DNA from 2 places in the Kitasatospora sp. NPDC048407 genome. Region 1 is predicted to be linked to the other one. Evidence: riboswitches for the same ligand, from Rfam matches in the RefSeq annotation. Region 1 holds a riboswitch; the other holds the start of a gene.
The links. A riboswitch is a leader RNA that binds a small molecule or an ion and turns the genes downstream of it on or off. The one in region 1 is predicted to bind glycine.
Positions count from the first base shown of each region.

Region 2: it holds a riboswitch for glycine, as region 1 does, so the genes downstream of both, gcvP (aminomethyl-transferring glycine dehydrogenase) here and gcvT (glycine cleavage system aminomethyltransferase GcvT) in region 1, are expected to answer to the same signal.

Region 1 covers NZ_JBICXW010000009.1:187,143-191,548, forward strand. Annotated here, with positions in the region: gene glyA (serine hydroxymethyltransferase) at 1-850, opposite strand, end outside; gene gcvH (glycine cleavage system protein GcvH) at 867-1,241, opposite strand; gene gcvT (glycine cleavage system aminomethyltransferase GcvT) at 1,344-2,462, opposite strand; glycine riboswitch at 2,612-2,716, opposite strand; gene ACGFWJ_RS19025 (enhanced serine sensitivity protein SseB) at 2,855-3,622, shown strand; gene ACGFWJ_RS19030 (enhanced serine sensitivity protein SseB C-terminal domain-containing protein) at 3,742-4,406, shown strand, end outside.
Region 2 covers NZ_JBICXW010000020.1:125,976-130,381, forward strand. Annotated here, with positions in the region: gene gcvP (aminomethyl-transferring glycine dehydrogenase) at 1-2,103, opposite strand, end outside; glycine riboswitch at 2,322-2,428, opposite strand; gene ACGFWJ_RS29235 (PRC and DUF2382 domain-containing protein) at 2,615-3,616, shown strand; gene ACGFWJ_RS29240 (MFS transporter) at 3,775-4,406, shown strand, end outside.

The sequences.
Region 1 (4,406 bases):
CCTTGAACTCGTCGGTGGCCGCGACCTTGAAGGCCACCGCCTTGCCGGCGATCACGTGCTCCAGCGGGCCGCCCTGCTGGCCGGGGAAGACCGCCGAGTTGATCTTCTTGGCGAACTCGGCCTTGGACAGGATGACACCGCCGCGCGGGCCGCCCAGGGTCTTGTGGGTGGTGGTGGTGACCACGTCCGCGTACGGCACCGGGGAGGGGTGCAGTCCGGCGGCGACCAGGCCGGCGAAGTGCGCCATGTCGACCATCAGCAGGGCGCCGACCTCGTCCGCGATGCGGCGGAACTCGGCGAAGTCCAGCTGGCGGGGGTAGGCGGACCAGCCGGCGATGATCAGCTTGGGCTGGTGCTCCTTGGCGAGGCGCTCGACCTCGGCCATGTCGACCCGGCCGGTCTTCTCGTCGACGTGGTACGCGGCCACGTTGTAGAGCTTGCCGGAGAAGTTGATCTTCATGCCGTGGGTCAGGTGACCGCCGTGGGCCAGGTTCAGGCCCAGGATGGTGTCGCCCGGCTGGATCAGCGCGAACATCGCCGCGGCGTTCGCCTGCGCGCCGGAGTGCGGCTGCACGTTGGCGTGCTCGGCGCCGAACAGCTCCTTGACCCGGTCGATGGCGAGCTGCTCGACCACGTCGACGTGCTCGCAGCCGCCGTAGTAGCGGCGGCCGGGGTAGCCCTCGGCGTACTTGTTGGTGAGCACCGAGCCCTGGGCCTCCATGACCGCCACCGGGGCGAAGTTCTCGGAGGCGATCATTTCCAGGGTGGTCTGCTGGCGGTGCAGCTCGGCGTCGACCGCGGCGGCGATCTCCGGGTCGAGCGCGTGGAGGGACTGGTTGAGAACCGTCATGAGGGGGATCTCCCGGTCAGGCGCCGATGAGGGCGTCGTAGCCGTCGGCGTCGAGCAGCTCGTCGGTGGCCTCGACCCGGACCTTGAACAGCCAACCGCCCTCGAAGGGCTCCGAGTTGACCAGGGCCGGGTCGTCGATGACCTCCTGGTTGACCTCGGTGACCTCGCCGGTGGCGGGGGAGAAGAGGTCGCTGACCGACTTGGTGGACTCGAGCTCGCCACAGGTCTCACCGGCGGTGACGGTGTCACCGACATTGGGGAGCTGGACGTAGACGATGTCGCCGAGGGCGTCGGCCGCGTGCGCGGTGATGCCGATCGTCGACACCCCGTCCACGGCGGCGGTCAGCCACTCGTGCTCCTTGGTGTACTGCAGGTGCGTGGGGTTGCTCATGACGTCATTCTCCAGGATCGCAAGAGGGGCGGGCGCGGCCGTCCGCTGGGCGGACGAACCGGAAACGACTGCTGGGACAGCAGGTGAAGGGCTGAGCGAAGGTCAGCGGGCGCGCTTGTAGAACGGCAGCGCGACGACCTGGACCGGCTCGGCCTTGCCGCGCACGTCCACCGCGACGGTGCTGCCCGGCTCGGCGTGCGCGGCGTCCACGTACGCGATGGCGATCGGCTTGCCCAGGGTCGGGGACGGCGAACCGGAGGTGATCCGGCCGATCACGGCGCCCTCGGCGTCCACCACGGAGTACTCGGCGCGCGGGACGCGGCGGCCCTCGGAGACCAGGCCGACCAGCTTGCGGGGCGCCTTGGCCTCGGCCGCGGCGGCGGCCTCCTCCAGCGCCTTGCGGCCGACGAACTCACCGTTGTTGGTGGTCTTGTCGAAGCGCACCACCCGGCCGAGGCCGGCGTCGAACGGGGTCAGCTCGGTGGACAGCTCGTGCCCGTACAGCGGCATGCCGGCCTCCAGGCGCAGCGTGTCGCGGCAGGACAGGCCGCACGGGACCAGGCCCTCGGCGGTGCCGGCCTCGGTCAGCGCCGTCCACAGGTGCTCGGCGTCGGCGGGGGCGCAGAAGACCTCGAAGCCGTCCTCGCCGGTGTAGCCGGTGCGGGCCAGCCAGACCTGACGGTCCGCCACGGTGGCGGGCAGCAGCGCGTAGTACTTGAGGCCGGGCAGGTCGGCGTCGGTGAGCTTGGCCAGGATGCCGTTGGCCTCCGGGCCCTGGACGGCGAGCAGCGCGTAGGCGTCGCGGTCGTCGCGGACGGTGGCGTCGAAGCCGGCCGCGCGCTCGGTCAGGGCGTCCAGCACCACCTGGGCGTTGGAGGCGTTGGCGACGACCAGGTACTCGTTCTCCGCGGTGCGGTAGACGATCAGGTCGTCCAGGATGCCGCCGTCCTCGCGGCAGATCATGGTGTAGCGGGCGCGCAGCACGCCGAGCGCGGAGATGAAGCCGACCAGCGCGTGGTCGAGCAGCTCGCCGGCCTGCGGGCCGGAGACGGTGATCTCGCCCATGTGCGACAGGTCGAACAGGCCGGCCTTGGTGCGGACCGCGAGGTGCTCCTCGCGCTCGCTGCCGTAGCGCAGCGGCATGTCCCAGCCCGCGAAGTCGGTCATGGTGGCGCCGAGCGAGCGGTGCAGCGCGTCGAGTGCGGTGAGGCGGAGGGACACGGCAGGACTCCCGGGATCTGGAAACGGGCAGGCTGGGGCGAACCTCCCCGTCTGTCGTCGAACCTGAGAGCTTCACCGCCATCCGAAAGGATGGCGGTTTGCACCGTGGGTGGGCGCACGGCGCGGCCGTGTCCACTTTCCAGATCTGCCTCGCCCGGGCGGTTAGGGGGCCTGAGAGATTCCGGGGAGGACTTGCTCCTTCGGCGCCGGTCGCGACCTGGTGACGGTCGTTCCGGCTCTCCCGCGCGGGTTCGAGCGGCCGGTATGAAGTTTGGGCGGGCCCATCATGGCATGCCGGGACCCGCTGGTGGGAGTGGGGTTCGGCGGCGGCCGCCGCGGGGGACCCGTGCGCGCCGCTAACCTGATCGCAACCGTGAGTGTGGAGGGGCGAGATGAGCATCCCGCTGGGGCAGGTTCCGGAAGGCGGGAGCTGGCCGGCCAACGAGCTGGAGCAGGTGCTGATGGCGGCCCTGGGCGATCCGGGGGCGACACCCCGGGTGATCGAGGTGCTGGCCCGCAGCCAGGTGTGGATCCCGCTGCCGTCGGGCGCCGATCCGCAGTCCGGCGAACTCGACCTGCCGACCCTCGAACTGGCGGGCGCGCCCTACGTGCCGGTGTACAGCTCGCAGGAGCTGTACCTGCAGCACGTGCCGGGCATCCCGTTCGCGATCGCTCCGATGTGGGAGTTCGCCCGGGGGCTGCCGCTGGGCATCGGCATCGCGGTCAACCCCGAGGCGCCGGTGGGCATCCCGGTGCCGCCGGAGGGCGTGGGTGAGCTGCGGCGCGGGCCGCGCGGCGACCAGTGGGAGGCGCAGGGCGTCACCGAGGGCGCCAGGGTGGCGCTCAAGGAACCCGAGCCGCACCAGGAGCCGCTCGCCTTCCTGGCCGCCGCGACCGGCGAACTCGCCGCGCTGCCGGGCGTGTTGACGGCCCGCCGGGCGCTGGCCCGGGTGGAGGGCGAGTCGACCCTGCTGTACGTCGGCGTCCAGCTGGACCCGGCGGCCCCCGCCGACCCCGGCGACGTCAATCTGGCGCTCGGCCGGGCACTCGGAACCGCGGCGCCGAGCTGGGGCGTCCACCTGGTGCTGCTCGACCTGGTCGCCGACCCGGTGGTGGACTGGATGCTGGGGCGGGTACAGCCCTTCTACGTCAGACCGTGAATCCACCGGATGTCCGGGACGGCGGCATGACGGTTGTCGGGCGCGCCCCATAGGGTTGCCCCGGCACACCGCCGCGCGGTGGACGGGTGGACGAGGGAAGTCGAGAAAGAGGCGACGACGTGACGGGAGCAGCCGACGACCCGGGCGCGATCGAGCGTGCCCTCGCAGCGGTCGCACCGGAGCGCTGGGACGCGTACGAGGGGCTGCTGCGCGCCCTCGCGGGCGGTCAGGTCTGGATGCTGCTGTGGCACGGCAGCCAGGGCAGCCCGGACGCCCAGTACGGGAACATGGACGTCGGCGGGCACGGCTACGCGCCCTGCGTGACCTCCCCGGGGCAGCTGACGGCCAGTGGCTGGGCGCGCGGCCACGAGGTGGTGTCGGGGCCGGAGATCGCCGGCTCGCTGTACCGCTCCCGCTGGGGCCTGTGGCTGGACCCGCACCGCCCGGGCGGCGGCATCGGCGTACCGTGGGCCGACCTGCGGCGGATCGCCGTCGGCCTGGACCGGCTGCCGGCCGGGCCGCTGCGGATCTCCGAACCGGCCGGGCAGGCACCGCAGTTCTTCGCCGTGCTGGAGCAACAGGCCGCCGAGGTGCGCCCGTTGCGCTCGCTGCGCCGGGCCTGGGTGCAACCGGTGCTGGGCGAGCCGTACTTGGCGATCGGTCTGGACCTGTACGACACCTCGCCGCCGGCCGTGGAGGCCGCCCGGGCGCTGGTGCAGCGGGCCGCCGCGCACGCCCCCGAGGGGCCGGCCGTGTCGACCGTGATGATGGCCGACGAGTTCGA
Region 2 (4,406 bases), on a different contig from region 1:
GTTCAGGTGCGAGACGTCCGCGCCGAACTTGCCGGGCTTGGCGAGGCCGACCAGCGCGTTCAGGTTGGCGCCGTCGACGTACACCTGGCCGCCGGCCTCGTGGACGAGGGCGCAGATGTCGGTGATCTGGGTCTCGAACACGCCGTGGGTGGACGGGTAGGTGACCATCAGCACGGCCAGCTGCTCGCGGTGCTGCTCGATCTTGGCCTTGAGGTCTTCGACGTCCACGTCACCGTCGGCCAGGGTCTTCACGACCACGACCCGCATGCCGGCCATCGCCGCCGAGGCCGCGTTGGTGCCGTGCGCCGAGGACGGGATCAGACACACGTCGCGCTGGGTGTCACCGTTCGCCCGGTGGTACGCCCGGACGGCCAGCAGACCGGCCAGCTCGCCCTGCGAGCCCGCGTTCGGCTGGATCGACACGGCGTCGTAGCCGGTGACCTCGACCAGCTGCTGCTCCAGCCCGCGGATCAGCGTCAGGAAGCCCTCGGCCTGGTCGACCGGCGCGAACGGGTGCAGCTGGCCGAACTCGGGCCAGGTGATCGGCTCCATCTCGGTGGTCGCGTTGAGCTTCATGGTGCAGGAGCCCAGCGGGATCATGCCGCGGTCGAGCGCGTAGTCGCGGTCCGACAGGCGGCGCAGGTAGCGCAGCATGGCGGTCTCGGAGCGGTGGCTGTGGAAGACCGGGTGGGTGAGGTACTCGTCCTCACGCAGCAGCCCGGCGGGCAGCGCGTCCGCGTCCTCGACCACCTCTGCCGTCACACCGAACGCCGCGAACACGGCCGCCAGGTGCTCACGGGTCGTCGTCTCGTCACAAGAGACCGAGACCTGGTCCGCGTCCACCCGGAACACGTTCACGCCACCGGCCAGCGCCGCAGCGACAACCTCGTCCGCACGCCCCGGAACAACAGCGGTCACGGTGTCGAAGAACGCCTCGTGGGCGAGCTCGACGCCGCCCGCGCGCAGGCCGGCGGCGAGCGCGGCGGCGTAGCGGTGGGTGCGGCGGGCGATGTCGGCGAGGCCGTCGGGGCCGTGGTAGACGGCGTACATGGAGGCCATCACGGCGAGCAGCACCTGGGCGGTGCAGATGTTGGAGGTGGCCTTCTCGCGGCGGATGTGCTGCTCGCGGGTCTGCAGGGCCAGCCGGTACGCGCGGTTGCCGTCGGCGTCGACGGAGACGCCGACCAGGCGGCCGGGCAGGTTGCGGGCGTACTCGGCGCGCACGGCGAGGTAGCCGGCGTGCGGGCCGCCGAAGCCCATCGGGACGCCGAAGCGCTGCGAGGTGCCGCAGGCGATGTCGGCGCCGAGCTCGCCGGGCGAGCGCAGCAGGGTGAGGGCGAGCAGGTCGGCGGCGACGGCGACGACCGCGCCGAGCTGGTGGGCCTGCTCGATGACGGGCTTGATGTCCCGCACCGCGCCGGACGCGCCGGGGTACTGGATCAGCATGCCGAAGACGCCGCGTTCGGCGATCTCGGCGGGGATGCCGTTCGACAGGTCCGCGGTGACGACCTCGACGCCGGTCGGTTCGGCGCGGGTCTCGATCACGGCGAGGGTCTGCGGCAGGGTGTCGGCGTCGACCAGGAAGACGCCGCCCTTGACCTTGGTGACGCGCCGCGTCAGGGCCATCGCCTCGGCGGCGGCGGTGCCCTCGTCGAGCAGCGAGGATCCGGAGGTGGCCAGGCCGGTCAGGTCGGCGACCATGGTCTGGAAGTTGAGCAGGGCCTCCAGGCGGCCCTGGGAGATCTCCGGCTGGTACGGGGTGTACGCGGTGTACCAGGCGGGGTTCTCGAGGACGTTGCGCAGGATGACCGGCGGCGTGAAGGTGCCGTAGTAGCCGAGGCCGATCATCGAGGTGAGGACCTGGTTGCGGCCGGCGAGCTCGCGCAGTTCGGCGAGCACCTGGGCCTCGCTGCGGCCGGCGGGCAGGCCGAGCGCGGTGAGGCTGCGGATGGCGTCGGGGACGGCCGCGTCGGACAGTTCGTCCAGCGAGGTGTAGCCGACCTGGGCCAGCATCTTCTGCTGGGCGTCGCTGTCGGGGCCGATGTGGCGGTGCTCGAAGGGGCTGGCCTGCTCAAGCTCGGTGAGCGTCGGCTGGGCGTTCATGGGGGTCAAGCCTCCTGGTCGCGGACCGGCGGTGGGACGCACGCCGGCCGGCCGCTGTGGAAGCGTCCGGGCGTACGAACCCGTCAGCCTCCCCCTCTGTCATCGGTACCTGAGAGCTTCGCGCGCCCGGGGTGGTTCCCGGTCGGCTTGCACCGTCGGCGAGGACAGCGTCCGGCGGCTTCGGTGCCGACGGTCCTGCCCTGCTTTCCAGAGTGACCTGATCCCGTTCGGTACGGATGCCTGAGAGATTCCGGGGAGGGGTTGCTCCTTCGGCGTCCCGCATCCCCGCTTTCCAACGGGTCCGGGACTCTCCCGAGCGGGCTCGGCGGTCGCCGCCCAGGGTACCAGCGCCGACCTGGACGATCACCGCTGCGGCCGCACGATCCGCCCCGGACGGAGGCACCCGGAGTGACACCGTCCGGAACGTGCCTTTTGGTGTGAAACAGCGGCCCGGCACGCTCCTCCGACCGCTCCCCCGACGTTCCCTCAGGAGCAGCAGCTGGAGGACAGCGTGCAGACCGATATCGATCCGCGCGACCTGATCGGACACAAGGCGGTCGACCGGAACGGTGACAAGATCGGCACGGTCGACGAGGTTTACCTGGACGACACCACCGGCAGACCCGAGTGGGCGGCCGTCCGGACCGGGATCTTCGGCCGGGACGCCTTCGTCCCGCTGACCACCAGCGACTTCACCGGCGACGAGCTGCACGTCCCGTACGACAAGTCGCTGATCAAGGAGTCCCCGGACTTCGGGGTGGGCCAGCACCTCTCCCCCGAACAGGAACTCGAGCTCTACCGCTACTACGGCCTCGACACGGCGAGCCCCGACGAGTCCGTCCGGTTCATCTCCGAACGCACCCCGGCGCGCAGCAAGCCACCCATCGACCACGACTTCGGCACCCCCGCCCCCTCCTCCGGCCCCGTCCACGGCCCGGCCCCCGCGCCCCCGGGCTTCACCGCCCCGCAGGCCGCCCCCGAGCCACCGGCCCGCCCCGCCGAGCCGCCGACCGCCCGGGCGGACCGGGCAGACCAGGCGGACCGGGCAGACCGGGCGGACCGGGGGGACCGGCAGAAGCCGGTGGAGATCACCTGCCGCGAGGAGCGCCTGGACATCACCACCCAGTGGCACAACATCGGCACCACCCGGCTGCGCAAGTACGTGACCACCGAGGCGGTCGTGCGACGGGTGCCAGTGGTGCGCGAGCGCGTGCGGGTGGAGCGGATCCCGGTGTCGGAGGCGGAGCGGGCGGCGCTGAGCGACCAGGAGATCACCGAGGCGGTGGAGGAGGTCACGCTGCGCGAGGAGCGCCCGGTGGTCCGCAAGTACCTGGTACCGGTGGAGCGGGTGCGGCTGGTGGTCGAGCAGTACACCGAGGAGCAGGTGGTCCGCGAGGAGCTGCGCCGCGAGCAGGTGGAGGTGCACGGCGCGACCACCGGCGCGGACGGCGAGGCCTCGCAGCGGCAGCCGTGGAACTCTCATCCGCAGTCCCCGGCCGCCTCTCCGGTCTGACGATCCGACAACTCCCGGCCCCGGTCCGCCTCCGCGGACCGGGGCTTCGACTTTGCCAAAGCTTCACCTTTCGATATTTGACATAGTGAAGCATCTCCCGACATCGTTACTTCAGTTCCTGCACTATCGCCCCGCCTGAAGCAACCCGGAGGATTCCCGTGAGTGAGGCACCACAGCCCACCGCCGCGGCCGCCAAGCCCACAAGCGCCAGGGTTCTGCCCGCGCTGATCCTCGCCATGCTGGCCTACAGCGTGGTGCAGACCGCGGTCGTCCCGATCCTTCCGAGCCTGGCCGCCGAGCTGAAGGTGTCGGGCTCCGACATCACCTGGCTGATGACCGCCAACCTGCTCTCCGCAGCGGTCCTCACCCCGCTGCTGGGCCGCTTCGGCGACCTGCGCGGCCGCAAGCCCGTGCTGCTGATCTCGCTGGCCGGCCTGGTGCTCGGCTCCGGCCTCGCGGTGTGCACCCACTCCTTCGGCCTGCTGGTCGTCGCCCGGGTGCTCCAGGGCGCGGGCGGCGGCGTGCTGCCGCTGGCGATCGCCATCGTCCGTGACGAACTGCCCAAGCAGAAGGTCACCGCCGGCGTCGCCGCCATCTCCGCCTCGATGGGCGTCGGCTCCGGCCTCGGCCTGGTCGCCACCGGCCTGCTGTTGGAGCACTGGGACTACAAGTCGATCTTCTGGATGGGCCTGATCTTCGGCCTGGCCGCCGTCGCGCTGGTGATCCTGCGAGTGCCCAGCGACCCGGTCGTCGACAAGAACGGCGGCGCCGACCCGCTCGGCGCGCTCAC